Regions from separate parts of the Candidatus Enterococcus ikei genome, predicted to be linked through region 1. Evidence: riboswitches for the same ligand, from Rfam matches in the RefSeq annotation. Region 1 holds a riboswitch; each other region holds the start of a gene.
The links. A riboswitch is a leader RNA that binds a small molecule or an ion and turns the genes downstream of it on or off. The one in region 1 is predicted to bind magnesium.

Region 2: another riboswitch for magnesium. It lies ahead of JZO69_RS10600 (LCP family protein); the one in region 1 lies ahead of JZO69_RS06865 (LCP family protein).
Region 3: another riboswitch for magnesium. It lies ahead of JZO69_RS04705 (phosphatase PAP2/LCP family protein); the one in region 1 lies ahead of JZO69_RS06865 (LCP family protein).
Region 4: another riboswitch for magnesium. It lies ahead of mgtA (magnesium-translocating P-type ATPase); the one in region 1 lies ahead of JZO69_RS06865 (LCP family protein).

The regions. Positions count from the first base shown of each region.
Region 1 is NZ_JAFLWD010000015.1:4,828-13,137, reverse strand. It holds gene JZO69_RS06900 (class I SAM-dependent methyltransferase) at 1-66, opposite strand, end outside; gene JZO69_RS06895 (IreB family regulatory phosphoprotein) at 323-592, shown strand; gene ruvX (Holliday junction resolvase RuvX) at 589-1,017, shown strand; gene JZO69_RS06885 (DUF1292 domain-containing protein) at 1,061-1,369, shown strand; gene JZO69_RS06880 (hypothetical protein) at 2,206-2,733, shown strand; gene JZO69_RS06875 (FtsW/RodA/SpoVE family cell cycle protein) at 2,784-3,965, opposite strand; gene JZO69_RS06870 (FtsW/RodA/SpoVE family cell cycle protein) at 3,962-5,143, opposite strand; gene JZO69_RS06865 (LCP family protein) at 5,140-6,066, opposite strand; M-box (ykoK) riboswitch at 6,347-6,516, opposite strand; gene JZO69_RS06860 (glycoside hydrolase family 3 protein) at 6,880-8,310, shown strand, end outside.
Region 2 is NZ_JAFLWD010000025.1:19,623-27,932, forward strand. It holds gene JZO69_RS10575 (adhesive domain-containing protein) at 1-528, shown strand, start outside; gene JZO69_RS10580 (WxL domain-containing protein) at 563-1,165, shown strand; gene JZO69_RS10585 (WxLIP family cell surface protein) at 1,249-2,295, shown strand; gene JZO69_RS10590 (DUF4809 family protein) at 2,464-2,856, shown strand; gene JZO69_RS10595 (DUF4303 domain-containing protein) at 2,986-3,483, opposite strand; M-box (ykoK) riboswitch at 3,796-3,964, shown strand; gene JZO69_RS10600 (LCP family protein) at 4,093-5,007, shown strand; gene JZO69_RS10605 (FAD-dependent oxidoreductase) at 5,181-6,506, shown strand; gene JZO69_RS10610 (helix-turn-helix domain-containing protein) at 6,496-7,968, shown strand; gene glpK (glycerol kinase GlpK) at 8,245-8,310, shown strand, end outside.
Region 3 is NZ_JAFLWD010000009.1:132,163-140,472, reverse strand. It holds gene JZO69_RS04710 (diaminopimelate dehydrogenase) at 1-116, opposite strand, end outside; gene JZO69_RS04705 (phosphatase PAP2/LCP family protein) at 225-1,805, opposite strand; M-box (ykoK) riboswitch at 2,075-2,242, opposite strand; gene JZO69_RS04700 (hypothetical protein) at 2,448-2,966, opposite strand; gene JZO69_RS04695 (ABC transporter ATP-binding protein) at 3,282-5,123, opposite strand; gene JZO69_RS04690 (ATP-binding cassette domain-containing protein) at 5,139-7,520, opposite strand; gene JZO69_RS04685 (MarR family winged helix-turn-helix transcriptional regulator) at 7,520-7,966, opposite strand; gene JZO69_RS04680 (hypothetical protein) at 8,304-8,310, shown strand, end outside.
Region 4 is NZ_JAFLWD010000007.1:10,007-18,316, reverse strand. It holds gene hrcA (heat-inducible transcriptional repressor HrcA) at 1-693, opposite strand, end outside; gene hemW (radical SAM family heme chaperone HemW) at 884-2,041, opposite strand; gene mgtA (magnesium-translocating P-type ATPase) at 2,274-4,934, opposite strand; M-box (ykoK) riboswitch at 5,052-5,222, opposite strand; gene JZO69_RS02845 (LysR family transcriptional regulator) at 5,906-6,787, shown strand; gene JZO69_RS02840 (LysR family transcriptional regulator) at 6,815-7,708, shown strand; gene JZO69_RS02835 (hypothetical protein) at 7,802-8,029, opposite strand; gene ribF (riboflavin biosynthesis protein RibF) at 8,130-8,310, opposite strand, start outside.

The DNA of each region.
Region 1 (8,310 bases):
TTTCAACAAAACTCGAAATAAACTGATCAATAACACAACAACGATGATACTGACGAAAATAATCATAAAAAAACTCCTTTATCACCTTAATCTATTCTTTAAAATAGTATACAATAAAAAAACAGTTGCTTGAAAAAAACTTGAACAAGTCACAACGAAATCGTAGCTAAAATAAGTTTATCGGTCCAATAATCAGTCGATTTTGTCAAAATTAAAGGAAATCTTTAATATATAGCAGAAAATATTAAGTTTTGTTTGTAGTTTCGGCTTGTTTTTAGTAGAATGAAACTGTATGAATAGAATAAAAGTGAGGTGTAGATAAATGGGTTTTACAGATGAAACTGTACGTTTTGATTTTGATGACAGTCGCAAGAAGGAAGTAAGTGAGACTCTGGCTACTGTATACAAGGCTTTAGAGGAAAAAGGATATAATCCGATCAATCAGATTGTGGGCTATTTACTTTCTGGAGACCCGGCCTACATTCCTCGTTACCAAGACGCTCGAAATTTGATTCGTCGTCACGAACGGGATGAGATCATGGAAGAGCTGGTTAAATATTACTTATCTGATCATGGAATTACTATTCGATGAGAGTAATGGGACTTGATGTTGGCTCTAAGACAGTAGGTATCGCTGTAAGTGATCCATTTGGCTGGACAGCACAAGGTGTGGAGATCATTCGGATCGATGAAGCGCAGGAAAAATTTGGTTTTGAGCGTTTAGCGGAATTAGTCAAAGAATATGAAGTAACTCGCTTTGTTGTGGGCTTACCAAAAAATATGAACAATTCGATCGGACCCAGAGCCGAAGCGTCAATGGCGTATGGAAAGAAAATCGAAGAAATGTTCCAAATTCCTGTTACCTATCAAGATGAACGTCTGACCACGGTTCAAGCAGAACGGATGTTAGTCGAACAAGCAAACACATCCAGAGCGAAAAGAAAAAAAGTAATCGATAAAGTAGCTGCTGTCATGATTTTACAAAATTATCTAGATGGCGCTGGCAATAAAATTTAAACGACTTGTACAAACAAGTGTAAGATAGAAGGAGAGCATAATAATGGCAGAAGAGCATAATCACGATCATGATCACGAAGGACATGAACACATCACTTTAGTTGATGAACAAGGAAACGAAACACTATACGAAATTCTTTTAACCGTTGACGGACAAGAAGAATTCGGCAAAAACTACGTACTTCTATACCCAGCTGGTGTTCCAGAAGAAGAAGATGTTGAATTACAAGCCTACGCTTACATCGAAAACAACGAAGGAACAGAAGGCGAATTACAACAAATCGAAACAGACGCTGAATGGGATATGATTGAAGAAGTCTTCAATACATTTATGGCGGAAGAAGAAGAATAGAATTTAAATGAGAGCTGAGTCCTTGATAGTTGAGGATTCAGTTTTTTCTTTTGATTCTTGTGACAAGTGACTATAGTTATTTTTATTGGTTAGCTGAATGTTACTAAAAATTTGCTGAAGGTGCTACCGATGATGAATTATTAGGATAGTACAAAACGTTTACACGTGTTGGTTATAAAAATGTAGATAAGTATTCAAGCGACCAGCGGACACTGCACAAGCGGAACTAAGACGGAAGGAAAGGAAGAAAGGGCAATGCTAGTCAAAGCATTCCGATAGAACTAACATAAAAAATACTATTCAAAACAAATACAAAAAGAAACACAAAATCACTATATGAAACGTTATTTAATAGATTTTACTGAAAAAGAGTAAAAGTAACGTTATCTTTCAATTGTAGCAGTGTATGTAAAATGTTGTAAAATATATGTATGATTTTTATATATAGTAAATATTATAATTAATAATAGGGAATATATACAGAAGCAACCACGAAAAAACTTGAACTATACACATTACACGTTTTAAAAGTGGAAGTAAAAATGACAGCGGAAATTAATATTCAAAATAATATACGAAGATCCTTAGCACAAAATGGTTGCTTTGTTTATTGAGGAAATATCGGCAAAGTAAAAATGGTCGATGACTGCTGGTTTGATACAGATTTACCAAAAGGATGCTGGATTTATCCGAATGACGTGTAATACATAGGCAAATACCTAGTATACAGCCTGCGGGTGGTTACATACATCGCTTAAGCGTTTTTTATTATATGCTTTTATTTTATCTTTCTTTGTGATATAATTATTTTACTAAAAGAAAGGGATGGTTGTGTTTTGAAAAAAAGTTTATTTGTTGCAAGTTGTTTGGTAATTTTTGTTTTTTTTGGTGGAGCAAGTTCGGTCAGTGCGGAAGAGGCGACAGAATATTTAGATTTGCAATCTCCTTCAAGTTTACTTAGAGGAGCACCAGCTGTAAAAAAACAATTGCTAAGAAGCGGTGAGTCGATGTCCATAAAAGTTGGCGGAATGAGAAGCAATAGTATTTTTTCCAAATACGTTGTAAAGTTCTTTGTAGATTCAATAGATAAGGAGAGTATATATGTTGCTAGGAGAAGTGATTACGCTGGTGTTCCTCAAAAATATCATGAAAAAATTTATTATACAAACGGCATGGTGACGATGTTTGATTCTTTAATTGATGATGAGATTAGAGGACCAGCATCAGGCTCAGAAACATTTTTAGTGACTAATTATTCTGCTGAATCAGTGAGTGTAAAATTAGGAGTTAGTTCAGGTTTACACTTAAGATCAAATCCATGTATTGATTTTAAAGAGATTGATTTCGATTTAAACAATTTTTAAAATTTAATTCAAAGAGCTTGGGACGTAAGGCCCAAGCTCTTTACTATAAATCATCCATTAATCTCAGTTTTCTCCTTCTGATAATACATAGAAAGTACTAAACCAACTCCAATAAAATTAGCCAAATAAGCTGTACCACCCTGACTAATAAAAGGCAAAGGAATTCCCGTCAAAGGCAGTAATCCAATATTCGAGCCAATATTTTCAAGAATATGGAATAAGAAATACATAATTACACCCGTTGTAATATATGCATAAAATTCGCGTTTTGCATTTAATGTACATATCAGCATTTGATAAATCAGATAAAAGAACAATAAAATCAAAGCACAGGTTCCTACAAAACCATAAGCTTCACCGATCACAGTAAAAATCATATCAGATTCTCGCACAGGGACGTAGACTTGTAAGTCGTTCAGCCCTTTTCCAAGCATTTCTCCAGAACCAATCGCTGTCAGACCTCGTGCTTGCTGAAAAGAAATTGAATCCGCGTATTCAAAAGGATTGAGCCAAGCATGAATTCGATTAAATTGATAAGGCTTGAAATGAAGATACGAAAGAATTTTTTGTCCTCGTTCCGTCAATACCAACAAAATCCCACTAATGCCTAGTGCGCCTAATATGCTATATCCCACCGTTAAAATTTTCCAAGAACACCCAGAAACAAGGACTATGCCAAGCAAAATCGAGATAAAAACTAAGCTCGTGCCAAAATCTTTTTGATAAAACATCAAGCCTAAAATAGGGATACTGACCAAAAATAATTCTCCCAATAAATGGAAATCTTCTTTTAAAGTTGAAGGATAGGATGAACGTTGTCGTCTTCTGGTAACAATATAAGCCAACATTAAAATATAACCAAGCTTCATAAATTCCGATGGCTGAAATGAAATTGGGCCTAACCGAATCCAGCGTTTTGTTCCTGTTACCTCAGCCATAATAGGATCATGGAATTTTACAAGCAATCCCATTAAAATCAGCGATGAACAGTAGAAAAACGGCGTCAGTTTCCATAAATATTTAATAGGAATAAACATGGTGAAAAACATAGCTCCGATGCCTAAAATAGTCCATAAAAATTGTTTCTTCAATAAAGGAGCAACCGATTTAACAGCAGGGTCAGCATGAAATGCTCCATATTGAGCGATAAATCCAACTAATATTAAAAGGAAAACAGGGAGAAGAAGGGCGTAATTTATTGCTTCTTTTTTTCGAAGTATCGCATTTCTCATGTTCTGCCTCCTTGCTGTCTGAATGTTTCTCTAAGCTCTGTTGCATGAGCATTCAAAGCAATCCCAAGTGTAATGCTCAATATCAGCAAACTAGATCCGCCATAGCTGATGAAAGGAAAAGTTAGTCCTGTCATTGGAATAAACCCTAACAGACTCCCTACATTTACGGCTACTTGAAGTAAAAGCAACATTCCACAGCCAATAAAAAGATAAGAGTAATAAAGGTTTTTCGATTTGATTGCTAGTAAAAACAAACGACCAACAATCAAGAAAACTAAAAATAAAATCCCTAAAGAAAAAATTAAACCCAACTCCTCAATGCAAATCGCAAAAATAAAATCCGTATCGGCTGCTGGCAAAAAGCCTTTTTTCTGAATGCTATTGGCTAAGCCTAAGCCCCAAAATCCGCCATTATGCATAGCATAGTACGCATTCGACGTTTGAAAGCCTTTGCCTGTGGGATCAATAAATGGGTTTTGCATTACTTCAAATCGTGTCACTAAATAACCAAATTTTTGTGGCATCCAATGAGTTGGGATAGACAATAAGATCAAGGTGCCTAATCGTTTTAGTGCAACAAAGCCAATCAACGCTAGTGACATAAATAAAGGGGATAAACCGCTGGATAAAAATAGAACCAAAACAAGAATAAAAATCATCGATGCTCCAGCAATATTTGGCTGTAATGCAACAAAAAACATAAAGAAAATTGAAACCAGTAGTGAACGTTTATGATTTTTAAAGGTAAAAGGAACTAAGGTATCTGTTTTTGCTAAATTTGCCGCTAAATAAAGAACCAATACCAAAGGCACTAACTCTGAAGGCTGAAACAAAAGTACGCCTAAATTGATCCAGCGCTTGGCGCCACCTACACTTGTCCCGATAAACGGTAAAGAAATAATCGAAAGAAAGGTCATGATTAAGATAAAATGCATCATTTTAGGCTTGCGAAGTACACTCAAATTAAATCGATAAACAAAAAACATGCAGACTAGACTAAAAATAAAGTACATTGTCTGTTTGATAGCCTTACTAGCTGTTCCTAATTCGCTGTCTAATAACTGATAAGAGCTAGAACTATAGACCATTAAAATACCGATGATACATAGGATGAAATAAGGGATTAAAATATAAAAATCTACATAGTGCAATTTGGATAATCTGTTGTGCTGTTTCATTTTTCTGCTCCATCATTCAAGAATTCATGAATGGCTTGTGCATTTTGCGTTTCGTCGATCTCTAAAACACTTCCAGCCTCTGTGTAATCATTAAAAGTCCAGCTCCCTTTAACTGGTACGGATAACGTTTTGAGATTTTTAACAGTTCCTTTCAGAAAATCTTTAGCTAAATCTATTAGCAAATCAGCAGGTATATTCGTGTCTAAGTAACCGATAGCTTCACCGGCAATTTTAGGTAGCTGCATGAATGAAACTGCTTCTTTAGATTGTTTGGCTAAGGCATCCATGACTTGTTGTTGTCTTCTGACACGACCGAAATCGCCTTCTTCATCCATTCTAAAACGGGCATATTGCAACAAGGTATTACCATCCATGATTTGTTTGCCTTTTTTGATATCAACATTGTCTAGGTTGATGTCTTTTTCCGCATCAATTTCAATGCCTTTTGGATACAGTTCATTGATTAATCGAATAAAGTTATTAAAATTAGCAGAAATATAATAATTGATTGGTAAGTTAAACGAATCGTTTAACACTTTTTTTGTTAATTCGGCGCCGCCAAAAGCATAAGCAGCATTGATTTTTTCTAAACCATGATTAGGAATCTGCACATAAGAATCCCTCATGATCGAGACTAATTTTGGTTGTTTTGTTTCGCTATTATAATGGGCGACCATCAACGTATCTGCTCGTCCACCATCTTCATCATCTTCACGTCCGTCATCGCCTATCAACATAATCGTGATTTCTTTTAGATTTGTCTGTTGATCACCAGAAAAATTCGTATTCTTAGACTTATTTACTTGAGACTGGGCTGTTTTTTTTCCATTATGAAAGCTAATAGCGATATAACTTCCAGTAGCGGTAACGACCAATATGCCAAAAAGAACCGTACAAATTAAAAGTTTCTTTACTGTTTTCATTTTTATTCCTCGCTAATCATTTTAATTGATCATCAAATAAAGTTTGGCTTCAGGAATTGAGTTGGATGACGGTATAAAAAGTTCTTTTTGCTCTGAATAATAGATAAAGGCGGTTGTACACTAAAGAAGATAGTTCATAATAATAACTAGATGTCTTCTTGTGCATCAATTTTCACCTCCTAAAGTCCTAACACTCGCCAATATTATTTATCAAAAATAAAAAACCTTCGCTTAAAATAACTCAGCGAAGGGGGATTGATTTCAGCACAAATAGAGCTTTTCATCATTCTCATCGTTGAGTTTTAGCACTATGAAACGTAAAAAGCAGAGCTTTTAGCTACTTTGTGAAAAGCCTTAATTCGACAATTCCTGTCCTACCCATTACTGTCTTTCGACATTTTTGAGCAGTAGCCTGTGTTTCCATAGGAGCCTCACCTAACAAGTTATTCAGATCGCCCTAAATATAGTGAAAATATCACTTGAAGTCAATGAGGGAAGTATTAAATTTTTTATAATATAACGAACGGAGTAAGTACATCATTTGCTTGATTTTATAATTTTTTAAGTTATAAAATCAAGTATTGCAGGGATTTTGTTTGACCATTTTATTATGAAAAAATCAGAGAAACTTAATATTGAGAATAGATTAAGTTTTATTTTCTTTATACTTTCTTAAGCAGAATTGAAGTGAATCAGAAAATAACAAACTTATATTGGAATAAAAATTAGTATCGCATTTGATCGTAAAAAATTGTAAGATTGAATTAGCAAAAGAATGCGTTTACTTTTATTTAGAAATAGGAGGAAATCGATATGACCTATCGCAAAATAGCTCAAGGAAATTGGACACTTGTTGAAAATGAAAATGGAGCAACCCTTGGGTATGCTGAAGCATCTGGTGTGACATTGATAGAAGAAGATGGTTTTGCATTTAAAGATTTAAATAAAAATGGTGTTTTAGATCCTTATGAAGATTGGCGGTTACCAATTGATGAAAGAATCGAGGATTTGGTTTCGAAATTATCGATCGAACAAATTGCCGGTTTGATGTTATATAGCCGCCATCAAACTGTAGCAAAAAATGACAATCATTTTGTTCAAATGTTTTCTGGAACATATGATGGTAAAACATTAAATGATTATACTGGATCACTATCTAATTTAACAGATCAGCAAAAAGAATTTTTGAAAAAAGACCATATTCGTCATGTCTTGTTAACCATTGTTGATTCTCCTCAAATTGCCGCTGAGTGGACCAATAATATACAGGCAATGGCAGAAAGTTTAGATTTGGGTATACCTGTGAATATTAGTTCTGATCCTAGACACAGCACAAGTGCAGATACAGAATTTAATGCAGGGGCTGGCGGAGATATTTCTAAATGGCCGGAACAATTAGGTTTAGCTGCGACATTCGATCCAGCATTGGTTAAGCAATTCGGTGAAATTGCTAGTAAAGAATATCGGGCGTTAGGAATTACGACAGCACTATCGCCACAAATCGATTTGGCAACTGAGCCGCGCTGGATGCGTTTTTCAGGAACCTTTGGAGAAGGAGTGAAATTAGTCACAGCTTTAGCTAAAGCATATTGTGATGGGTTTCAAACGACTCAGAATGGAAAAAATGGCTGGGGTCTAGAGAGCGTAAATGCAATGGTCAAACATTGGCCTGGCGGCGGTAGTGGTGAAGCTGGACGAGATGGGCATTATGGTTATGGCAAATACGCTGTTTATCCAGGGAATAATTTTAACGAACATTTGCAACCTTTTTTGCATGGTGCGTTTGAATTAGAAGATGGAACACAAAAGGCTTCTGCCGTTATGCCATATTACACTATTTCTTATAATCAAGATCAAAAAAATCATGAGAACGTTGGGAATGGATTTAGCGAGTTTATTATCAATGATTTATTACGTAAAAAATATGAATATGATGGTGTTGTTTGTACTGATTGGTCGATTACAGCAGATGCGGTCGAACTAGACCAGTTTATTGGTGGGAAAAGTTGGGGTGTCCAAGATTTAACAGTTGAAGAGCGTCATTATAAAGCTTTAGCAGCAGGAGTTGACCAATTTGGCGGTAATAACGAGATTGAACCAGTATTAGCTGCTTACGAATTAGGCGTTTTAAAACATGGAGAAAAGGTAATGCAGGAAAGGTTTCGCATTTCAGCACGTCGCCTATTAAAAAACATTTTTCAAACAGGAGTTTTTGAAAACCCGTATTTACGTCCAGAACAATCA
Region 2 (8,310 bases), on a different contig from region 1:
GCGTTAACAAATGTTCCAGCAGGGACTAAATTATTTATGCAAGTCCAATTTTCTGATGGTTCTGTGAGAAAAGTAGCGATTGAAACTGATGGAACTTTTTCGATTCCTGTAGCAGATAAAAACTTGAAAGAAGGTAATCCACTGAGATTAGTAACTGTTGCAGAACATGCTCAATCTTTAAAAGGAAAAGAAAGTGATAGCGTGGTTTTTGCTGTCGGTAAGATCCCATCTTTAGAAGGTTATGTTGTACCTACACCAGTTGTAGCACCAATTTTTGTTGGCGATACAGCAATCAAAGGGACTGTTAAAATTGTTAATCCTCCAGAAGGGACTCAATTTAAAGTGAGAGTGAGGTTCCCTGGAAATGTTTATGAAGAAACGCCAGTTAATGCTGACGGAACATTTTCACTAGATATTTCTGGTCGTCAATTAGCAGCTGGTACGTCGATTACCTTTAATACAGCGGCAACACTTGGTACTGAGTCAGCGGCAAGTGGTAGAACCATTGTTTCTGTCGGTGCCAAATAAAATAGGATTTTTTAATAAAGAAAGGGTGTAGAAAATGAAAAATACAACGTTCGTTACTACTGGTTCCAAAATGTTACTCTTATCGATTGTTTTTGGTACATTATTTTTAGGTCAATCTGCATCAGCTGCTGATATTAATAAAGCAACTGATTTGGATGTTACGTTTACACCAGGGGCTTTGACTTTAGAAGCTGTTTCTACAATCAGCTATGCGTCACAAACGATCTCGGTAAATGATGCTTCTTATATTCCGACAAATCCTGATACGATTAATGTAGTTGTTTCTGATGCCCGTGGAACGAATGTCGGCTGGAAACTTAGTGGAAAATTAAATGGTTTTAAAAACAGTTCCGCTGCGGCTTCTTTACCGAATGCCAGCTTGAATTTTAAAAATACACAAGCAGGCACAAATAGTGATGCAGATGCACCAACACCAGTTAATACAGTCAAATTAATGAGCGGAGCTGCAACTGCGACACCATTTGCAACGGCTGCAGCAGGAGCAGGTGCTGGAACATGGACATTCACTTGGCCAGATGCTGAAAACACAGGCGTGACACTAGAAGTGCCAGCAGCAATGGCAACACTTGGTAAACATACCTCTACGATCGACTGGACATTGGCGGATGCGCCATAGAATCAAAGCGTGATCTAAAAAGAGTGGGATGAGCAGTATTTTATTCCACTCTTTTTTCTGATTAAATGAAAGGAGTGATTTAGATGAGTGGTTGTTCTAGGTCAAAAATGATTCATATATTATTTTCTATCGGACTTATTTTTTTATTTAGTTTATGGAATACAAAAGCTGGTTTTGCACAAGAAAATAGTAAAGAAACAAACAGTTTTTATGTACAAGCAGTTATTCCGCAAAATCAAGTTGATATCAATAAATCATATTTTGATTTAAAGATGCTTCCAGAAGAGGAGCAAGAATTACAAGTTAAATTGGTTAATCCAGAAGATGCACCTATTTCTGTCTCCGTCAGTGCGATAAATGCAACGACAACTGAAGAGGGGATGATTGATTACACATTAAAAGGTGTCAAAGATAAAAGCTTGAAGTATCCTTTTGAATCGTTGATCAAGGTTCTTGAGACGAATATTTCTTTGCAACCATATGAAACGAAAATTGCTCGTTTTCATTTGAAAATGCCAAAGGAAAAATATGATGGTGTTATTGTAGGAGGTCTGCGTTTTACCAAAAATTTACCTGAAAGCGAAACTAAAAATAGAGATGTGACCATCAATCAGCGATTTCATTATGTTGTCGGTGTTGTCTTGAACGAGACAGATACATCGGTTTTACCTGATTATGAAATGGATTCAGTAAAAGTAGCGAAATCTAAACAAGGAAAAAAAATGTCAGTGATCCATGCGATTCGCAATAAAAATGCAGCAATTTCAAAGAAAATGAACCTAAAATTTGAAATTCGAAAAAAAGGGGAAGAGACTCCTTTGATCAAGTTGGAAAAAGAAGCGTTGGAAATGGCGCCAGATTCTGTGATGGATTTTCCAGTGCCAATCAAAAGACAGTTACAACCCGGAAAATATATCAGTAAAACGCTGATCAATCAAGAGGGGAAAAAATGGGCATTTGAAAATGAATTTGAGATTACTAGGGAACAAGCGAAGGTAATCAATGAAGAAAATAAAGAAACTAAGGTTGTAAGTAAAGTTCCTATGTGGTTGATTTTAGTGATTGTTTTATTAGCTTTACTCGTCCTTATTCAAGGATATATTTTGTGGCGTAAGAAAAAACAGAATTAATTAATAAAAACAGCCTATTTTCTGGATTTAACCAAAAAATAAGCTGTTTTTATTGATCAAGTTATTTATATGTTAACCATTTTTTAACCTATTCAAGGCTTCATTAGGTGTCATTCTTTGCTATAATATGTAAAGAAATAATGGAAGCTAAGGAAAGGATCTGTAAAAATGAAAAAAGCGATACTCACCAAAACGGTCAATTTATTGGATGGAGGTTGCAATGCTTGTGGAATTATTGAAGATGAAAATTATACTTTGATGATCGATGAACAAACAATGCCTTTAGATGAGTTATCAGTCAACTCTTTGATTACAACGATTGTTTTAAAAAATGGGTACAAAAGAGAATACGAAACAGATGTTTTAGATGATTTTATTCTTTATAAAAAAGGAGATCACCAAGTTACACTTAAAGAAGAATATGATCATTTAACGTATTTCAGTGAAAACACAACGATTGAAACGACGGACCAAATGATCGATAAAAAAGCTTTATTTGAAAAAGTGAATAAAATTTTGACAACACTTTTCAACATCGAAGAATTAGACTTTAAATTATAGTAGATAAGTGCTGTAGAGGACAGAGCAAAATGAGTTGTTTTTGCTTTTACTAGCTATCGAATTTCTAATATGACGGGGAAGATGACTCACAGAGTTAGGTCCTCGTCATATTTTTGATTCTCTTTTTCATTAGTCGATTTGAAAATAGTCAATAACTGATATTTTTTCAAATCGATCGTGTGAGTCAGACGGATCTTCATCATGATCATAAACTAACAGTTTGAAATCGTCTGTTTTAGGAATGCGCTGAAAAGTCTCACTTTCTAGTAAGAGCAGCATTTGCTGACAAAGCCATTCAAGAACAGTTTCGATATCTTCATCGTCTTCCACCCAATCATCAAATAAATGAAGAGAAGTAAAACGTTGATCTTCATCCCAGTCGCCGGCATTGTACTTCATTTGTTCGATTTGCTGATTGTTATAGCCTTTAGCTGTATAGTAGTCGGTTGTTTCTTGCCAAAGTTCTGTCGTATTAAAGCAGAGATTTATCTCACCTTCTTCGTGGATATTGCAGTCCAGGGCAAACGCATAAAATGTTTCATCCGAGTGATCTAATAAAAAGTTATCAATGCTATCGGTTAAAAAATTAAAAAAGAATTCTTGCTGTTTCTCTAAAAAATTATCCATTTATATCCTCCAAAGGTATGTTCTTCTAAACATTGAAACAGATATTACAGAAAATGTCTATCTAAATCATGAGATATAGGCAAAAGATCACGTTGGTTGCGAGCGGGTATCTATTTGAAGTATCAATAAAAAAGCAAAAATGTTTAAGAAACCATAAAGATTATCTGTAATTTTATCATTGTAACTAACTGAATCAGTTACGTAAGTGTCTGAGTAATCGGTAGTTTTATTTTCTAGCTACTTGTTTTTGGCGGGAATTTATCCAATTTTAATTTGACTTTGTGAGGCGATACGCTTATAGTGTAAAATGAATTAAATACTTGTTAGGTGAGGCTCCTATATAAACATAGGCTGCTGCTCAGAAATGTCGAAAGACAGGCACGGGTAGGACAAAAGTCGTCGAATTAAGGCGATTTTCAAAGCAGCTAAAAGCAATGCTTTTTACGTTATATAGTGCTAAAACTCAACGAAGAGAAGATCTAGGTAAGTTGTAATAACTGGCGGTCGTCGTGAGTTTTAACTACTGTAATCTAATCCCTTCGCTGAGTGTTCTTGGTGGAGGTTTTTTTATACACCGCAAAACATTCGAGTTGTAGAAAGGAATCAACAATGAAAAAATCTGTAAAAATAGGAATTATTACGTTATTATCAATTCTCCTAGTGGTCGTTAGTGCAGGCTGTTATGCAGCGATCTCATTTCAAACAGCGAAAGAAAAAAGTGAAGCAAAACTTTCTGATAAAAACCAAAATTTTACTGGTGATGAGCAAACAAGCGATAAAGAACTGACTGTGATGGTAGTCGGAAATGATTCGAGAGATGATGACGAGGATCAAGGACGTTCAGATACGCTTATGGTCGCGCACTATGATGGAAAAACGAAACAGCCTAAATTGATTTCGATCATGAGAGACAGCTATGTAACATTTCCTGATGGCGGACAAGATAAAATAAATGCAGCATACGCTTACGGTGGTGCGCAAATGACAAAAGATGTACTGAAGACTAATTTTAATTTACCAATCAATTATTATGTGGTGATGGATTTTAAAGAGTTCAGTGATATTATTGACGAGCTATATCCAAAAGGAGTCACGATCGAAGCTGAAAAAGATATCAATCTAGATGGTGTCGATATATTTAAAGGCAAGCAGACGTTGCATGGAAATAGCTTATTACAATATGCACGTTTTAGAATGGATGAAGAAGGAGATTTTGGTCGTATAAGACGTCAACAGCAAGTTATGGATGCATTGATCGATCAGTCAAAAGATTTGATTCCAGTTTGGGAATTGCCGCAAGTTGCAGGAAAACTAGTTGGTAAAATCGATACCAATGTCCCAACTAACCTCTTGATCGATTTAGCTAAAGATTTCTTATCTGGAAAAGTAAAATCATTAAAATCACTTTCAGTTCCGGTAGAAGGTTCATGGAACTTCAATGATTACACAGAGTCTGGCAGTGTTATTGAGCTAGATGAGCAGCAGAATGCTGAAGCAATCCAAGCTTTTCTTAAGGGAAATTAATATGTAACTAAATATAAACGGTCTGTCTACTCAAGTATCTGTTGAGTAAGCAGATCTTTTTTTTATTAAAATAACTAATAAAATCAGCGTATCTCTATGCGTTGTGATTAAGCATATGATATTCTTTAGGAAAACGTTTTATTCATTGGAAAGAAGGACTGACTTTGAAAGTTGTGATTATTGGCGCTTCTTTTGCCGGAGTATCTGCTGCATTAGCTACTAGAAAAAAACACCCTAAAGCTGAAATTTATTTAATTGAAAAACAACAAACAGTTGGTTATTTACCAGGTGGGATCAATCTTTATTTTAATGAAGTGATTGAGCCTATCGAAGATGCTCAATTTATTTCAAAAAAGCAATTGGCAGACAAAAACATTCACTTATTATTAAATACAAAAGTGATCAGTGTAGATTCAAAGCAGCATACCATCAAATGTGAGACACAAGAGACAGAATCTCTTTTGTCGTTTGATAAATTAATTTTAGCGACTGGTTCAAGTCAATGGTCACAGAAAATTCTGGGCAGTGATTCGGAAAAGGTTTTAAAATATAAATTTTTACCTGGCGTTATACAAGCAATCGAGCAATTGGAAACAAGCGATAAAGTAGCCTTGATCGGCGGTGGTCAGATCGGAGCAGAAGCAGCCGATACATTGGTGAAAAAAGGGAAAGAAGTACATTTGTTTGAGCGGATGGATTACTTATTATTTAAGTATTTTGATCAAGAAATGATTCAGCCAGTCCAAGAAGAACTAGAAGCAAAAGGAGTCGTTTTTCATTTTGATGAGACTGTAGAGAAAATTAACGATACAGAAGACGGTTTGATAATAGAGACGAAAAAATCTCGCTTACCATGTGATTCTGCTATTTTTGCGATGAATGTACGGCCTGATTTGGGTTATTTAGATGAATTTATCAAAACACATACAGATCAGACAGTTATTGTAAATGAATACTTAGAAACCTCTCAAGCAGATGTGTTTGCAATTGGTGATTGTATTCAAGTACCGTATAGTTTGTCGAATGAATCTTTTTATATCCCATTAGTGAACAATGCAGTAAGAACGGGCTTGGTTGTTGCTCAAAATCTTGTAGAATCAACAACGCCATTTGTTGGGTCAATTCGCACGATTGGGACGAAACTTGTCGATTATTATATAGCAAGTACGGGTTTGACCGAAGCAGAAGGATTATTTCATGAGCAGCCAATTGCCGCCTCACAGGTTGAACAATACAGTTCCTCATTTTTAGGGAATGAAAAAATCACCGGGAAAATTATTTATGAAGTCGACAGCCATAAAATTCTAGGTGCTCAATTAGTTTCAAAAGCTAATATCTTAGAAAAAATCAACACACTTGCTCTTGGTATTCAAATGGGTCAAACGTTGGAAGAATTTTACCAAAAAGATTTTTTGTATCATCCTTATTTTTCTAACGTTCTAGATATAACGAACCAGTTGGCTTTAGGTGGTTTATGGAGTGAAGCAGATGAAGATTGAAGAATTACTTGATAAAAAAGAAGCAAGAGAAATTGGTATTTTGAGAAAAGTAATTTTAGCTGGTGGGCGTATAGCTGATACAGAGCTATTGGATTATTTAGGTGTCTCAAAGGCTTCTTTTGAAAGTGATTTAAAAGAGCTAGGCTATTATTTGAAACCCTATGAAAAAGATTGTTCGTTATTTTATGATGGACAATGGGTGGCGATCCACATGTCAGATCAGTTTTCTGTCAGTAAGGTTTTAGATGATTATGTTCGGGCTTCGATCAAGTTTCAGCTGATTGATCATTTATTTCATTATCGAGAATTTACGATTGCTCAATTAACGACCAAATTTATGATCAGTGAGTCTTCTTTATTCAGAAAAATCAAAGAATTAAATCAGTTGCTGCAAGAGTTTGAGCTTAAAATCCGTAATGGACAATTAAAAGGAGAAGAACTGCAGATTCGTTATTTTTATTTTCAAATTTATTGGTTTTTAACCCCTTATGAGATTCATCAAGAAAAAACACTAACTGTTCAAAACTCCAGAATCATCGAAGCTTTAGAAAAAGCGTTGTCTCTTTCATTTGAGGAATATAGCAAATTGAAAATTAGCTTGTGGCTGACAATCAGTAAAAAAAGAATCTTGGTTCAGTCAAAAGTATTTAAAGAATTATATAGCAAAAGTAAAAGCTATGAACAAGATCCTTTTTTCAAAACATTGCGCGCATTTGTGATCCGTTTTTTTAGTCGTTATCCTCTTGAAATCGATGAAGAAGAAAGTTTACTGCATTTTATTTTTTTAACGAGTATGTCGGTTTTAGCCCAGTCAGATTTTGCTGCGTATAGTTTGATTCGAGGGCGGCGTACCCCAACTTCTTTGGCGGATACGTTTGTGTTGGAGCATGTCATATTATATTATCGTCCACAAAAATTTTTCCCAGAATTAGAGAAAAAGATTTTTTATTATTTTTCTCAGATTCATAGCCGACTGTATTTTTTTAAAGGAGAGTTGGAGTTGTTTGATCGGGAAAATATATGGCAAAAAGAACAGCATCTTTCTAGTCATCAATTAGCAGATTTCTCACATGTTCTTTTAGATAAAAGCTTAGAATGCTTTGATACGAAGTATGAACAAGGAAATAGCTTGCATGAATGGTCATTGGTGAAGTATTTAAGTGTGTTGGCAACCATTGATTTTGAGATTGTCGGAGAAACACGTATCGGAATTGATTTGAAGATGGATCATCTGTATAAAGAAGTAATGACGCAGGTATTAGTTTTAAGCTTGAAAAATTTGAATGGTTTAACAATTGAGCCTTATGATTCCAAACGGACATATGACTTGATGATCACAAATGTCATGAAGCCAAATAATTATCGATCTGTAAAAGAGGTTTATGTGTTATCCGAATTAGGATCGACTTATGATATCAATCAAATCAGAATGAAAATTCGCGAACTACATGGTAAAAGATGAGTTAGTTTAAATGTGGCTGGGATATGGCACGTAGAGTTATGTCCCAGTCACAATATTATTTTTTACTTATCTAGCAAGCGTATCTTGAAAAACTTTCATTTATTTTTGAAATAAAAAAAAAGATGACGTTTTTATGAAACCATTTCCGATTATTATAAGTACATAAAATATAAAGCGTTTTCAAAAAAAGTGGCTAACTTGACAGGCTAACCTCTCAAGAACAAGATAAAAATGGAAGAAGGCCTACTACGCTTTTAAAATTAGGAGGAAACGACAATGACAGAACAAAAGTACATCATGGCGATCGACCAAGGAACAACAAGTTCAAGAGCAATTATTTTT
Region 3 (8,310 bases), on a different contig from region 1:
AATTCAGGTGATCTTCTTGTAAAAATGCCTACTAATTCCATGTCTTTATTTTGCTTAAGCGCGCGCTCAACGCCACGTCCCAGGTTCCCGTACCCGATAATTGCAACTTTTATCATACTTACATTCCTCCACTTCTATGAATCAAATTATACCAAAAGAAAAAGTCATTTGACAATCGGAAGTTGGGCATTCGGTTTTTGAAAACAGAGCATTTGGACGCCAAGTTAGTTTATATTCAATTGTTTCTTTAATTCCGATGTAACTTTTTGTTTCTCTTCTTCTGAAATACGCTGATATGAAATCCCTCCATCGCCAGTATAGCCATCACCTGTAAACCCTTCTCCTTGCATTTGATAACTCTCAATATCGCCCAGGGCTTGCTGGTAATTTTTCATTAATAATATCATTTGATCCAAAGTCATATCCGTTTGTCCATTATCTCCAATGACATCTAATAATTCTTGGTATCGAAGAACATTTTTCATAGAAGTTAATTCTTTAGTAAGCTGAATCGTTACTTCCCGCTGCCTTTTTTGTCTGCCGTAATCCCCCAACGGATCTTCGTATCGCATTCTCGCGTATTGTAATGTTTCCCAACCACCTAAATGCTGTTTTCCTTTTGGATAATGGATTCCTTCTGCATCGAACTCAAAATCATTATTGACCGTAACTCCACCAACCGCATCACTTAAATCCGCTAAACCATCCATATTGATCACAAAATAGTGATTGATTGGGATATCTAAATAATGTTCAACCGTATCGATCATCATTTCGTCACCACCAAAGGAATGTGCATGATTGATTTTATCGTACATTCCATCTTTCCCAATGATTTCTACATAAGCATCTCTTGGAATACTTGTGATCGTTGTTTTCTTTAATTGATTATTCACCGTTACAACCATGATAGTATTCGCTCGAAAATCCGTCTTACGCTTTGAATCATTGGCAATTCCTAAAAGTAAAAAACTGGCCGGCTCGCTCTTTCCCAATTGCGCAGATTTAGTTTTTCGATTTAACGGCTGATATATTTTATCTGCTGTTTTTTGAACATTCTTAAACACACTTGCACCATACACTGAAGCGCCCGCCACGACAACTAAAAGAAATGTTAAGGCAGTTAAAATCGTTCTTTGAATAAATCGTTTTTTTGTTTCTGACGTTGCCAATTTCTTATTCAAATAAACTCTTTGAAGACAAGTGTAGGAAAAATTTACCCAAATAAAACTTAATAGAAAACCTGCGATGATATCACTTGGATAATGAACTCTTAAATAAATTCGACTAAAGCCGATCAACAGAACATAAAGGAGCAATAGACCTTTTAAGCCATTGTAATTTTTCGTTTTCTTTGGAGAAAATGTGTGGATGACCAAAATGACTGAACATGCCAAACACATTGCTAAAAGTGAATGTCCACTAGGAAAACTGTAAGAGGTCTTCTCCGCTAATTGTTCTACATTTGGCCTTGTCCGTGCAACCAGATGTTTCAAGATAAAACCAAAAGCACTAACTATTAAAACATTGCTACTCATCCAAATAGCTAGTGCTTTATGCTGATTTCTCCATAGGACAAATGAAACTATAAGACTCACGATAAAAATAGGGACGATTGTTGTAGTTTTTGCAAATAGATTCACCAAACTAGTCAGTGTTTCATTTGGTTTCCAATTAAATTGATAAATCCATGAATCTAAATTAGTGAACCAAGTAACCTTTTTAACAACTAAAAAACTAAGTAATGAAAAAAGTACAATACTAAAAATAACTGGCGTAAATTTCTTTTCTTTCGACATATACATGTGATAAAATCCCTTCATTCCTATATTCATTAAAAAAACTAATTCAAACTTGGTTCGTAAATATAAGCATTACCTAAAAAACTGCTAAAAGATTCTATTTCCTATTAGTTAGGAGTGAATCATTTAGCAGTCTTTTCCATCTCCAACCAACCTCACTCCAAAAAAACACAAGCAGGTACAAAGACGGTATACATTCAGTAAATGCAATCGGTTGCTACTTTACCAAAAGAAAAAAGCCAAACATTTTTTTCCTAAGACGTTTGACTTTCAATCAATCTCATCGTCTGAGTTTTAGCACTATACAACGTAAAGAAAAATTCTTAGCTATTTTATGAAAAGCCTTAATTCGACAATTCCTGTTTTACACATTGGCGTCTTTCGACGTTTCTGCGCAATAGCCTATGTTTGTATAGGAGCCTCACCTAACAAGGTTATTTATCTATTCATTTTGTTAAATAGTACCGCTATGAAAAAGTTTTTTCAAGTTATTTTAAGAGTCTTTATGTTTTCTTAATTTTAAATCACAAATTTGATTTAGGTTGTTTGAATGAAGAAATAGAACTTGCAACAAAATAAAAGTCGCACAATGCAAGATGAAAGCATTATGCGGCTCGAAGGAAATATAAAAGTTATTTTAATTATTTACGTTTGGGACATAAAAAGCCAAATAGTTTTATCTGAGCCAGTTGCTTTACCAACAGTAATATAGTCTCCATATGTATTTACTGGAGAACCATTATGGTAAACATTGCTTAATCCTGTTTCTTGTTCACTAATCATAAACGAAGCTGCATCACTTTTTTTACTTAAATAAATATACCCTCTATTTGATACTGTAAAATAGTTATAATCTTTAAAAATAGGATTAGCAGACCTAATTTTGTAATAGCTAATAGTCCCCGGTTCTTTTTCTAAGTAAACACCTTCACTTTTACTACCTAACGTTGCATATTCCCAATTATTTAAGTCACGTCGGCCTGTAAAATATCCTTTTATCTTATTAGTATTTGCGTCTCCTCCGATCATCGCAGCTTTCCCAGTGGGCAGCGCTGCATAGCTATCAATACCAAACGATAAGCTTACACCAATCAATGTACTCAAAACCATAAAGAAACTGACCAATCTTTTAACATGTAACAATCTTCCTGTTGCCTTCATCATTATTACCACCTTTTCTATTTGTGAAATATATTACATGATAATAATAATATTTTTCTAACACAAAAAACGTTCAATATATTACTTTAAAAGTAGATTTATGGACTTTTTGAAAATTATAATAACCACAAAGAGCGTATTGAGGCAAAAAAAAATTCTGTAACAGTCAATATTTTCAAAAAAAAACACCTTTTTGACCTAAGCAGTCTATTTGCTTCATAATACCCATTTTATGAAAATAAGAAAGAAGCTAGAAATGGCTTAAAACAGCCTTTACTAGCTTCCGTTGTATTATAATTTTTTTTACTCACTAATCGCTTACTCATCTAACTCTTCAAACTGAGAGTTATAAAGTGACGCATAATAACCACCTTCAGCAAGTAGTTCTTCATGTGTTCCTTGTTCCTTGATATCACCATCTTGCATATAAAGAATTTTATCTGCATCTTTGATTGTTGATAGACGGTGCGCAATAACAAAGGATGTACGGCCAGCCATTAAGTTGTTCATAGCTCCTTGGATCAAGCCCTCTGTTCTTGTATCAACTGATGATGTTGCTTCATCAAGTATCAAAATCGGTTTGTCAGCTAAAATAGCACGAGCAATCGTTAGTAGTTGTTTTTGACCTTGAGAAATATTTGACGATTCTTCATTTAATTCCATGTTATAGCCGCCAGGTAATGTTTGGATAAAGTGGTGAACGTGAGCGGCTTTCGCTGCTTCATAGACTTCCTCATCTGTTGCATCTAGACGACCATAACGAAGGTTCTCCATGATGGTTCCTTTAAATAACCAAGTATCTTGTAAAACCATCCCGATATTTTTACGTAAATCTGCACGATTGAAGTCTTTGATATTATGACCATCGATTTTAATCGCACCAGATGTTACATCGTAAAAACGCATCAATAGTTTAACCATGGTTGTTTTACCTGCACCAGTTGGTCCGACGATTGCCACTGTTTGGCCTGGATCGACATGTGAACTGAAATCATTGATAATGATTTTGTCTGGTGTATAACCAAAACGAACATGTTCAAAGTCAACCATTCCTTTGGCTTTATCGATTTTAACCGGATTTGGTACTGTTTGTGCTTCTTCGTCCTCTTCTAGGAATTCGAAGACACGTTCAGCAGCTGCTGCCATAGATTGAAGTAAGTTTGATACTTGGGCTAATTGAGCAATTGGTTGTGTTAAGTTACGAACGTATTGGATGAATGCTTGAATATCTCCGACCGTGATCGTACCATTATAAGCTAAGATCCCACCAAAGATCGCTACTGCAACGTATCCTAGATTTCCAACAAAGTTCATGATTGGTTGCATCAAACCAGAAAGAAATTGTGATTTCCAAGCTGATTTGAATAGTACATCATTTTGTGTTTTAAATTCTTCAAGAGAATTTTCTTCATCATTGAAAAGACGTACGATATTGTAGCCACCGATTGTTTCTTCTACTTTACCATTGATCACACCAAGATATTCTTGTTGTGTTTTAAAATATTTTTGAGAGTTTTTTACCACAATCAAAATTAAGATCATTGAAATCGGTACAATCAAAATAGCAATCCCTGTCATTTGCACAGAAATCGATAGCATCATTATGATAACCCCGATGATTGTAAAGACAGATGTGATCAACTGTGTAATTGATTGGTTTAATGATTGACCTAAAGTATCCACGTCATTCGTGATACGAGATAATACTTCACCAGTCGTACGACTTTCAAAATAGTTCATCGGCATGCGATTGATTTTTTCTGAAATCTCTTTACGCATTCGATATGTGATTTTTTGCGAAATCGTTGACATGATCCAGCCTTGAATGATCCCGAAAGCTGAAGCCACTAGATAGAGTCCTAGCATGAAGAGTAGAATTCCACCAATTTTATTAAAATCAATTCCACCAGTTCCTTGATATTTTTTTATCAAACCATTGAATAGTTCTGTGATGGCTTGTGATAAGATTTTTGGACCCCAAATATTAAATACAGTTGAAGCAATTGCAAAGATCATTACAAAGAAAACAGGTATTTTATAAGCACCAATATAGGAGATTAATTTTTTTAGTGTTCCTTTAAAATCTTTGGCTTTTTCCACTGGAGCTCCATTTCCAGGTCCGCGTCCGCCACGAGGGCGATTTTGTGTTTGTTCTGCCATTCTATTCGCTCCTCCCTACTCAGCTTCTTCTATGCCTAATTCAGCATTGCTCAATTGTGATTGGGCAATTTCTTGATAGACAGTGGATGATTTCATTAATTCATCATGTGTTCCATGATCGACTACACGACCTTCGTTTAATACGATAATATTATCTGCATGAAGGATCGTAGATATTTTTTGGGCAACGATGATTTGTGTTGCGCCTTTGATATTTTCAGATAAAGCTTTACGTAATGCTACATCCGTCTTATTATCAAGTGCTGAGAATGAATCATCAAAGATCAAGATTTTAGGATTTTTCGCTAAGGCACGAGCAATCGATAGACGTTGTTTTTGTCCACCAGAAACGTTCGTTCCGCCTTGAGAAATTTCTCGGTCATAGCCTTTTTCATTTGAATCGATGAATTCTTCTGCTTGGGCAATTTCAGCTGCTTTTCGCATTTGTTCATCAGAGATATTAGCATCCCCAAATTTGATATTTGATGCGATATCGCCTGAGAATAAGATCCCTTTTTGCGGCACAAATCCAATGATTTCATGTAATTTATGCAAGCTCATTTCACGAACATCGATGCCATCGATCGTGATTCGTCCACCCGTTACATCAAACAGGCGTGGAATCAAGTTAACGATTGTAGATTTACCTGAACCTGTTGAACCGATCAAGGCAGTTGTTTGTCCTGGTTTGGCCGTAAAGTTGATGTGATGCAACACATCTTCGTCAGCATCACCATAACGGAATTCTACTGCTTCAAATTTCACTTCACCTTTGAAGTCGTGATCATCTTTTGGATGTTCTGGATCTTTGATTGTTGGTTCTGTTTCAAGTACTTCTTCCACACGCCCAGCAGCAACGTTGGCACGAGGTAAAATAATTGAAACCATTGATAACATCATGAAAGCCATAACGATTTGCATTGTATACGTGATAAAGGCCATCATATCCCCAACTTGGAGTTGACCGTTATTCATATTGTGTCCGCCGACCCAAACGATCAGAACAGAAATACCATTCATCAATAACATCATGACAGGCATCATAATCGACATCGCACGGTTAACAAATAATTGTGTTTTCATTAAATCAGTGTTGGCGCGATCAAAGCGTTTTTCTTCAAATTTTTCTCGAGAAAACGCACGAATAACAGGTAAACCAGTGATGATTTCACGAGAAACCAAGTTTACTCTATCGACTAAGTTTTGTAATGCTTTAAATTTAGGCATCGTTGTTAATAGTAGAGTTAATACTAAGATTAAGACAGCACCAACTGCTACACCGACGATCCAGCCCATACCCGTTCCTGTTTGATAGACATTGTAAATCCCACCAATACCTAAGATCGGTGCATATAACACGATACGCATGATCATTACGATCCCCATTTGCATTTGCTGGATATCGTTGGTATTACGTGTAATCAATGAAGCTGGGGAGAATTTCTCCATTTCAGTGTTTGAAAATTGTAGCGTCCGTTCATATTGACCGACACGCAAATTTCGTCCAACAGATGCAGCTACTAATGAGGCAATCAACCCGACGATAATTGCAGCTACCGCTGAAACAAGGGTTAAAAGAACCATTTTTGTTCCCGTTTTGACCATGTAATCTGTTTGAATTTGTTTTGTATTCATATCTAGGGCTTTGTATTCAGCCAGTGTGAATTGAATTCCCACTGTTTTCATTGAGTCTGCCCCTAGATCACCTAAGCTTTTTTTCGTAGCATTACGAGCTGTTTCGACTTTCTCTGGCATAGCGTCTGTTTTTGTTTTGATTGAATCAGCTAAGGTTTTAGCTTGCGCACCTTTTTCTTGTGCTTGGGCTGCCAACTCTTGTGCTTCAGTTCCTTTTTCCATTGCTGTTGTAGGATCAGTTGCTGAAGCTGCCGCTGCACCTGCTGCTTTAGCTTGCTCACTTAATGTCGTTGCTTGTTCGCCAAGTTGTTTGGCTTTAGCTGCATCTTCTCCGATTGCTTTATAATCATCGATTATTGCTTTAGCTTCACTTCCGCTTGATGAATCTTTAGATTGAGAAGTTGCCAGCATCATCATTGGCAGATTAAAAATATCTGCTAACTTGGCTTCTGTCATGCCATCTTGAAGATTTAATTTATAGACTTCAACTTCTTTTCCATCGATTTTTTCAGTTGTCAATTTATAGTTGTCTTCAATTATTTTTTTCTCATCATCTGTCATGAACATTTCAATTCCCTGAAGAGATGTTTTCCTGATTTTTTCAGGTGTAGAATATTCAAGCCCTCCTTGTTGAATACCAACATCGACGATACCTGATGTTAATTTTGGTAAGCTTAAATCACTATTTGCCTGTACAACTAAAAGCACAAGAACTGCGATGACCGCATACCAGTATTTGCCTAGATATTTGAAAATCTTCACTATTGGTCACCTTCCTCTTTCTGGGAAATTTGTTGGGAGTAGTCTACGAATTTCGCAGTTAGCTCGATGAACTGTTTCGTGTCTGTTTCTCCCATTAGTTTAAAAATCCTAACGATCTTATCGCGCATTTCTTTCTTTTGCAGCTTGGCTGCTTTTTTACCACAATCTGTTAATGTAACATTGATACGGCGACGATCATCTGGGTCCATCTTACGTTCGATTTGCCCCTTTTTTTCTAAACTGCCGAGAACCACCGCAATACGTGCGCTAGATAGGTTTAGTGATTCTGCTAAATGCTTTGGACTAGTTGGTTCACCGTAACGCGCAAGAAATTTAATGACGATACTTTCACCTTGGTTACTCTTTTCTAGTCTGCTAAATGCACTATGCCGATTTTGAACCATTAGACGCATAAGCTCTTGTTCGGCTTCTTCTGCGTATGACATATGACTCCTCCTTTTTTCAAAATAATTACTTTTCACTATTAATAGCTAATAGTGTTAGTAACTAATGCTGTTTGATATTAACGCAAATAGCTTTTGATGTCAATAGTCTTGGATTAAAAATTTAAATGAATACGGTTTTATTTTAAAATCTTAAAAAAGTGTTCTGAATTTGATTAAAAAGGTTGATTTTAGACAAAAAAATCTAAGAACAATTTTTTTACACCGTACTTAAATCATTTTTTTGAAAATTAGTTTCATAAATTGATACAGTTCTCTGAAAAAATAATGGTATAATCATTTTGTAACAAAATTATATCTTGAAAAGAGGAATTGAATAATGAAAA
Region 4 (8,310 bases), on a different contig from region 1:
AAATACTTTTTCTTCAAAAGCATGTCCTAGCATTGCATCGAATAAATTCATCATACCATCTGGCGTTTGAAAATAACGATGTAAAATCATCGGGATTTCTGTTCTCAAACGATGATATACGGTCAATAATGGTTGTCCCACCAATTTATCATTGATAATTTGCGTCATCTTTTCCAAGTCTTGGCTTGAAACGGATGCAGGAATCGCAAATACTTGGCTTTCTACATTGCCTTTATCGGTAACGATAATCGCTATGATTTGTCGTTCATTTAATGGAACGATCCGAAAACCAGTCAATCGTCGTTCCTTCACCTCAGGACCTAACGAAAAAGCTGTATAGCTTGTTAGATCAGAGAGAATTTCTGCCGATTGTTCGATGATGTCATTGATTTCGTGAAACTCTTTTCCAAACGAATGACGAATTGTTTCTAATTCATCATGTTCGATCTCAGCAGGACTCAACAAATGATCCACGTAGTAGCGATAACCATCCATAGAAGGGATTCTACCAGAAGACGAATGCGTCTTAAGCAGTAATCCATGTTCTTCTAAAGCTTTCATATCATTACGAATCGTGGCAGAACTCGAGTTGATTCCTTCTTCCATCAATTTCTTTGATCCTACCGGAGTTCCTGTATTCGTGTATTCTTGGATGATAAGTCGCAAAATATTCTTTTGTCTTTCAGTTATCATAGTTACCACCCTTCATTAGCACTCATGTTATTCAAGTGCTAATACAATTATTAATATATCAATATCTTGTATAATTGTCAAGAGAAAAACATACTTTTTTAGCACTCTTCACTGTCGAGTGCTAAATTACAGGAAAAGAAAAAGTACGCAAGGCTTTCTGAAGGAAAACACCTTGGTACTTTTTGCTTTTTTATTCTTTGTCGATCAGAAATTCTTCAAATACATCATTGCCAACAAATAAGCCTTTTTCAGAAAGTTGAATACAAGTATCGTCTTCTATCAACAAACCTTTTTCTACTAACTGAGGAATTTTTTCTTTATAGACTTGTTCCAGTGTAACACCAAATTTTTCTTTAAATTGTTGTTTAGAAACACCATCTTTTTTACGCAAACCTAAAAAGAGTTGCTCTTCCATTTGGTTATTCAACGTCAGAACTTCCGTTTCAACCGTTGGTAATTGATTATTTCGTAAGGGTTCTAAATAATGTTGGATCGGTCCATGGTTTCGATAACGAGTATGCCCTAGATACCCACTCGCGCCTGCACCAAATCCATAGTAATGTTCATTATTCCAGTAAATCAAATTGTGCTGACTTTCTTTTCCTTTTAAAGCAAAATTACTTACTTCATATTGATGCCGTCCGCCTTTTTCCATCGCAACGATTGTTTCTTCAAACATTTGTGCTTCTATTTCTTGATCTGGCAACTGTAAACGACCTTGTCGAACCCAGTTCATAAACATCGTTTTATTTTCTAGAATCAAAGAATACAAAGAATAATGAGGTAAATCAAGTTCGATTGCGCGTGTCAAAGTATCTCTAAAGCCTTCCAAGGTTTGCCCTGGTAATGCATAAATCAAATCAATACTTACATGGGAAAAGTTTTCTTTTTCTAAAAACTTCATCGTTTCATAGACATCTTCTGCAGTATGTTTTCGTCCGATTTTTTTCAGTAATTGATTATCAAACGTTTGGACGCCCATAGATAAACGATTTACACCATATTCTTTCATCACATGCAGCTTTTCTTGAGTTAAGTCTCCAGGATTGGCCTCTACTGTAAATTCATTTTTAGGATCAAAAGGAAGTGATTTTCGTATTCCTTCTAATAAAACGGCCAATTGATTCGCTGATAATGACGTTGGCGTTCCCCCGCCAATATAGATCGTTTTAGTATCATTGTTGGGATATTTTTCTTGTGTTAAACGAATCTCTTTTAACAAACTTTGAATATATTCATCCACTGGCTGCCCTTCTAAAAAGACTTTATTGAAGTCACAGTAGTAACAGATATGTTCGCAAAAGGGAATATGTATATATGCCGACGTGTTAAGATGATCATTTTTCAATTTATTTCTTCCTCCAAATTTAGAAGTTCGCTACTTTTTATACTATTATATAGAAGGCGCATCTTATCTTACCATACTCGATCGTAAAATGTTCTAATTTGATTTATTAAACTTTTCATCCAAGTTCTTAATTTTATAAATAAAAAGTGTGAAACAAAATTAACTAGCAATTTTGCTTCACACCTAAAATTCGAGTATCTAGTGAGAACATAAGGTTCCTTTTAGCTATAGACTAAAGCAACTCTTGGTATTTTCTCATATAGATTTTTTTGATTACTGTTACTAAAAGTAAATATGCAATAATTGTCGGAATTAAGTAGAAGAAATAATTTCCCGGCAGTGGTGCAAAACCGATACTTGCCCCTAACTTGGTAAACGGTAAAACTGTTCCAACTAAAATCCCAATCGAAGTCACCAATGTTAAAATCCCTGATGCTCTGCTTTGAAGAAATGGAATTTTTGGTGTTCTTAGTACATGGAGAACTAACATTTGTGACCATAAAGATTCAATAAACCAACCTGCGTGGAAAATTGCAATAAATAATAACTGTTTATCTGCTGTTAACGAGAAGAAACTACCGCCCAAGATAGCTGGACAAATAATAAAGTACATAAATAGATACGTAACAATATCAAAAACAGAACTTGTTGGTCCAAACCATCTCATAAACGAACCAATCGACTTAGCTTCCCATTTTTTAGGTTTTTCTACATATTCTGCGTCAACATTATCCCACGGAACAGACATACAGGAAGTATCATAAATCAAGTTTAAGAAAAGTGATTGAATTGGTGCCACTGGTAAGAATGGCAAAAAGATACTTGCTGGAATCACGGAAAAAACATTTCCAAAGTTTGAACTTGCTGTCATTTTAATATATTTCATTGTATTACTGAACACTCGACGTCCAGATAAGATTCCTTGTTCTAAAACCATTAAATCTTTTTGCAGTAAAATAACATCTGCTGATTCTTTGGCAATATCAACTGCCGTATCCACAGAAATCCCTACATCGGAAACTTTCATCGCTCCAGCATCGTTGATCCCATCGCCCATAAAACCAACTGTTTGTTCGTTCTTTTTCAAAGCTTTAACGATTTTTGTTTTTTGATCTGGTGTTACTTTTGTGAAAACATTGTATTCATTGACTGTTTTTTCTAATTCTGTCTCAGTTAATTTAGCAATTGCTGAACCATTGATCATTTTTTCAGAGCCCAGACCAACTTCTCTACAGACAGATCGTGTAACTAACTCATTATCACCAGTTAAGATTTTTACTGAAACTCCGTTATTTTTCAACGCTTGGATAGCTTGCGCTGCCGTTTCTTTAGGAGGATCTAAAAATGCTAGATACCCTTGTAAAACAAGTTCTTTTTCATCTTCAACAGAATAATCATCTAACTGATTATTGACTTTCTTATCAGCGATTGCTAACACTCTTAGACCATCTTCATTTAAGTCATTCACTGTTTTTAGCACTTGTTTTTTTATTTCTGACGTGATTGGAACAATCTCGCCACCTTGATTGATATAAGAACAGGCCTGAAGCATTTCTTCAACTGCACCTTTTGTGATCAAGCTACTTTGATTGGCTCTTCTATCTTTGACAACCACACTCATTCTTCTACGATTAAAATCGAAAGGTATTTCATCGATTTTAAAATAATCTTCTTCATCAATGGTTAATTCTTTTGATGTCGCTTCAATAATTGCTTTATCGATTAAATTACGAAGACCTGTTTGAAAATAACTATTTAAAAAAGCAGACTGCAGTACTTTGCGATCTTCTTGACACGACGTATTGTAGTGGTATTCTAAAATAACTTTGTCTTGTGTTAATGTCCCGGTTTTATCGGTACATAAAATATCCATCGCTCCAAAGTTTTGAATCGCATTGACATTTTTCATGATCGTTCCTTCTTTTGCCATATCTCTAGAACCCTTGACCAAATTTGTCGTTACGATCATTGGCAGCATTTCTGGTGTCAAACCGACCGCTGTCGCAATCGCAAACATCAACGCTTCGCTCCAATTACCTTTAGTGATTCCATTAATCAAAAATACCGCTGGTGTAATCACCATCATAAAACGAATCAAAAGCCAGGTTGTTTTATTCACACCTAATTCAAAACTAGTTTTTTTCTCGTCATCTGCTACATCTTGAGCAATTTTTCCAAATAAAGTATTGTCACCGACTCGAACTGCAACACCAACGCCGCTGCCACTGACCACGTTACTGCCTAAAAATAACAAATTTTCAAAATCTGTTTGGTTATTGTTGGTATGCACTGTATTTTTTACTTTCTTTTCAACTGGAAAACTTTCTCCGGTCATCGCAGATTGTGAGATGAACAAGTCTTTGGCATGGATCAGACGTAAATCTGCTGGAATCATGTCACCTGCTGAAAGTTTAACTAAATCACCGCAGACAACTTCATCCATGGGGATTTCCATTTCTTTATTTTCTCTAGTAACTGTTGCAGTTATCTGAATCATATTTTGCAATTTACTAACTGCATTGCTTGATTTTACTGATTGAACTAAGCTCATTGTTCCACTTAACAAAACCATAACGAGCATGATCAATACGCCGGCAAGGTCTTTTTCACTTGGTTCTGCATAAACATATTCCGTAAAAAATGAAATAGTTGCAAGAATCATCAATACAACTGTAAATGGGGTAACATATGATTTTATCACCGTATAAATAAATGATTTCTTTTTATCATCAGTGATTTTATTTACGCCAAATTTATCCTTAGAACGTTGTACTTCTCTGGCTTTTAGTCCATCCCAAGAAGATGAAAAATTTTCTAATACTTTATCGATAGATAGGTTAGCTAATTTTTGATATGCTTTTTCATGGATCATGTTCTTCATTTCTTTTTGCATCTGTCTTTTCCTCTTTTCTTTCAATTACTGATTTATTGATCGAACTATCTTCTGGCACACTAACCACATCCTTTCCACACAAAAAAAACGCACTGAAAACTCAGCCCGCTCTGCCGTGAGTCTTCGCAATCGTTGAGTTTTGGCACTATACAACGTAAAAAGCATCAGCTTTTAGCTACCTTATGAAAAGCCTTAATCCGACAATTCCTGTTCTACCCATTGGCGTCTCTCGACGTTTTTGGGCAGTAGCCTGTGTTTGTATAGGAGCCTCACCTAACAAGAAGAATTACACTATCATTCTAATGAGTTACATCATTTTTTTATAGACTAAAAAACTTATACCGCTATAACTTTTTTTGTATATAGTTTTATCAGCGTACTTAAGCTTTTGTTAGCCAACATCAAATCATTTACAAAATAGAATAAAGGTATAAATAAAAAGGGATGGTTTATTTGCTCATTTCTATTTATGATAGTTATGTAGACGAACATCCCAACTTCGTTTATGCACAATCCATACTCCTTTTTACAATATTAACTCGGATAAATCCCACTTCGTATTTTCTGCGAAGTGGGATTTGTTTTCTCAAGATTCTCATATTTAATCCATACAAAAAGGAATAGCACTATAAGTAAAATAGAATGGTTTAAATGCATCAGTACGAATATAATGAACGAGTAAATAAATTATTTACAGTGCATGATTTAACGTTCATCATTTCTTATCAGAAAGCAACAACCTGATAAAAGCCTCTTCAATTGGTCTGCTATCACCAATTGAAGAGGCTCTTTTCCTATTTGTCTGAAAATTGCTCTTTCTCCTGTACATCAAATTATGCTTATTTCAAAATAATCATAGATACTATTAAATTTTTATATATTTTTTAAAAAAATGAACTATTTTATCTAAAATTATTTTATCTTATATGTGATTAGAATTTTATTTTTACTTGAGTGAAGGAGATGGGGAAATGAAACTAAAACACTTAGATTATTTTTTAGCATTATGTAAAAGCAAAAGCTTTACAAAGACATCGGAGGAATTAGGTATTTCTCAACCTTATTTGAGCACTCATATCCGCGAATTAGAACTGGAATTACATGCTCAATTGATAACAAGAGATTACGGTAATAACAAGTTAACCGCAGAAGGGCTTGTGCTACAAACTAGAGGAGAAAAAATTTTTAAAGAATTTGACATGGCAGTCAATGAAATCAACTTACTCGTTCATACTGGAGAAACTGCAACAATCAAAATCGGTACTAATTTACCTGATATCGATTATTTAATTGCTAAATTATTAACGGAATTCCGTCTTCATTATCCCTCTGTTTCGCTTGAGTACAGTTATTTTGAAAATCTAGAAGAGGTACTAGGAAATAATGAAATCGACATTGCTATCGGTATTTTGTCAGAAACAAATTCGAAAATAACAAGTGACTTAATTTTTTCTGAATCATATAGTATTTTCGTCAGCACTAACAATCAATTATCCGAGTTAGATGAATTAACGGCGGAAGATTTGCAGCAAATACCACTAATCAATTATTCAAACAAAATTTACGAAAAACAAATCATCACTTCTTGGATTGAAACAAATCATCCTGAACTGAAAGATAATCGCTATTATGAACTTCCATCTACAATTTCAATATTAAATTTGGTTGATCAAGACTTTGGAGTAGCCTTTCTTCCTTACTCATTAGTAGATTCAATTCCTAATTACTTAAATACTGTCTCTGTCGAGATCATTGATGCTCCCTTTAGAAATGTTTCTATTGGCTATTCTTCAAGCTCTCCGCTCTCAAAGACACATGAATATCTTATTGAACAGCTTCAATATATCTTTTAATTTGTAGTTTGAAAGGAGCAACTCATTATGGAACTAACCCATTTAAATTACTTTTTGGCACTCTGTGAACAAAAACAATTCACCAGAGCCAGTAACAAACTAAATATTTCACAGGCTGCACTAAGTAAACAAATAAAAAACCTTGAGGACGAAATTGGAACGGCATTATTTTTTAGAAACGGCGGAGAGTGTCAACTTACTCCTGCTGGAAAAATATTAGAAACGCATTGTTGGCGGATCAAACAAGAAATGTTTTATATTTGTGAAGAGATCAATGACCTTTCTACTACAAAAGAACCTAGGATAACAACGCTCAAGATTTCTCTTTTTTTAAATGATCTAGAATTCAAATTAAATGACACTCTTTCTACATTGTTTCATGAATATAAACATTTAAGAGTAAATACGATTATTTCAGATAACATTTTCAAATCGCTTGAAAAGTTGGAGTCAGACATTGGGATTGGTCCTTCCATAGCAAATGTGCCTGCTACCATAAATAAAATAGATATTTATTCAAATGAATACAAAATTATCATGCGAAAAGGACATCCGCTTTTAGAGAACTCGACAATTACTTTAGACTTATTTGACAACTATCCATTTATTTTTTTCAATAAAAAGTTCCTTGAAACAAAAACAATTTATGACTGGATGGCTCTTCATCTCCCAGAAAGGTCTCAAGAATATGATATTCAAGTTGATTCCACTGAACTGATCCTTTACATGGTAAGCAACACAGATACTTTTTCTATCGTTCCACAATATTTAGAATGTCATTTAGATGATTTAAACATCGTCTCAATCACTCATAAAAGTCTGCCAATCAGAGTTATGTCTATTTATTATCTTAAAAATAAATATATGAGCACTGAGGTAAAGCAAGTATTGTCATCTTTTACTAATGCTTCGTTTGATTGACTTTTATAAAAAATTAGATGTCAAGAAAAGAGAGCGAAACAAAACTCACTATCAGTTTTGTTTTGCTCTCTTCTTTTGAATAAAAATGATAGATTACTTTTTCTTTTTAGCAGTAGATTCTGATGTTTTTTTATCAGCCTCTTTGGAATCAGATTTTTCTCGACTATCTTTTTTGCTAGATTCTGAAGTGCTACTGCTTTTTTCAACTTTCGAAGATGACGGCGTTTCGGATTTATCTTTATTCTTATCCGTATTTTTCCCACAACCTACTAAAGCCACTGAACATAGCAAAACTGTTGCTCCTAAAATAATTTTTTTCATGGACTTCATCCTCCTAAATTTTAATAAGCAACTATTTTTGCTTATCCTCAATTATGACAGAATAGAAAGTATGAACCATCCTAAAATATTTATAGCGCTATTACTTTTCTAAAAAATAATCGCCAGTATCTTGTTCGTCTTGTTTTAGCTGTACAATCAAACTTTCAGCTCCATCAAATTTAACCTGATCCCGCAAATAATGATTCCAACGTACCGTTACTTGTTCTCCATAAATATCTTGATGAAAATCTAAAATATAGACTTCTACTGTGAGATCACGG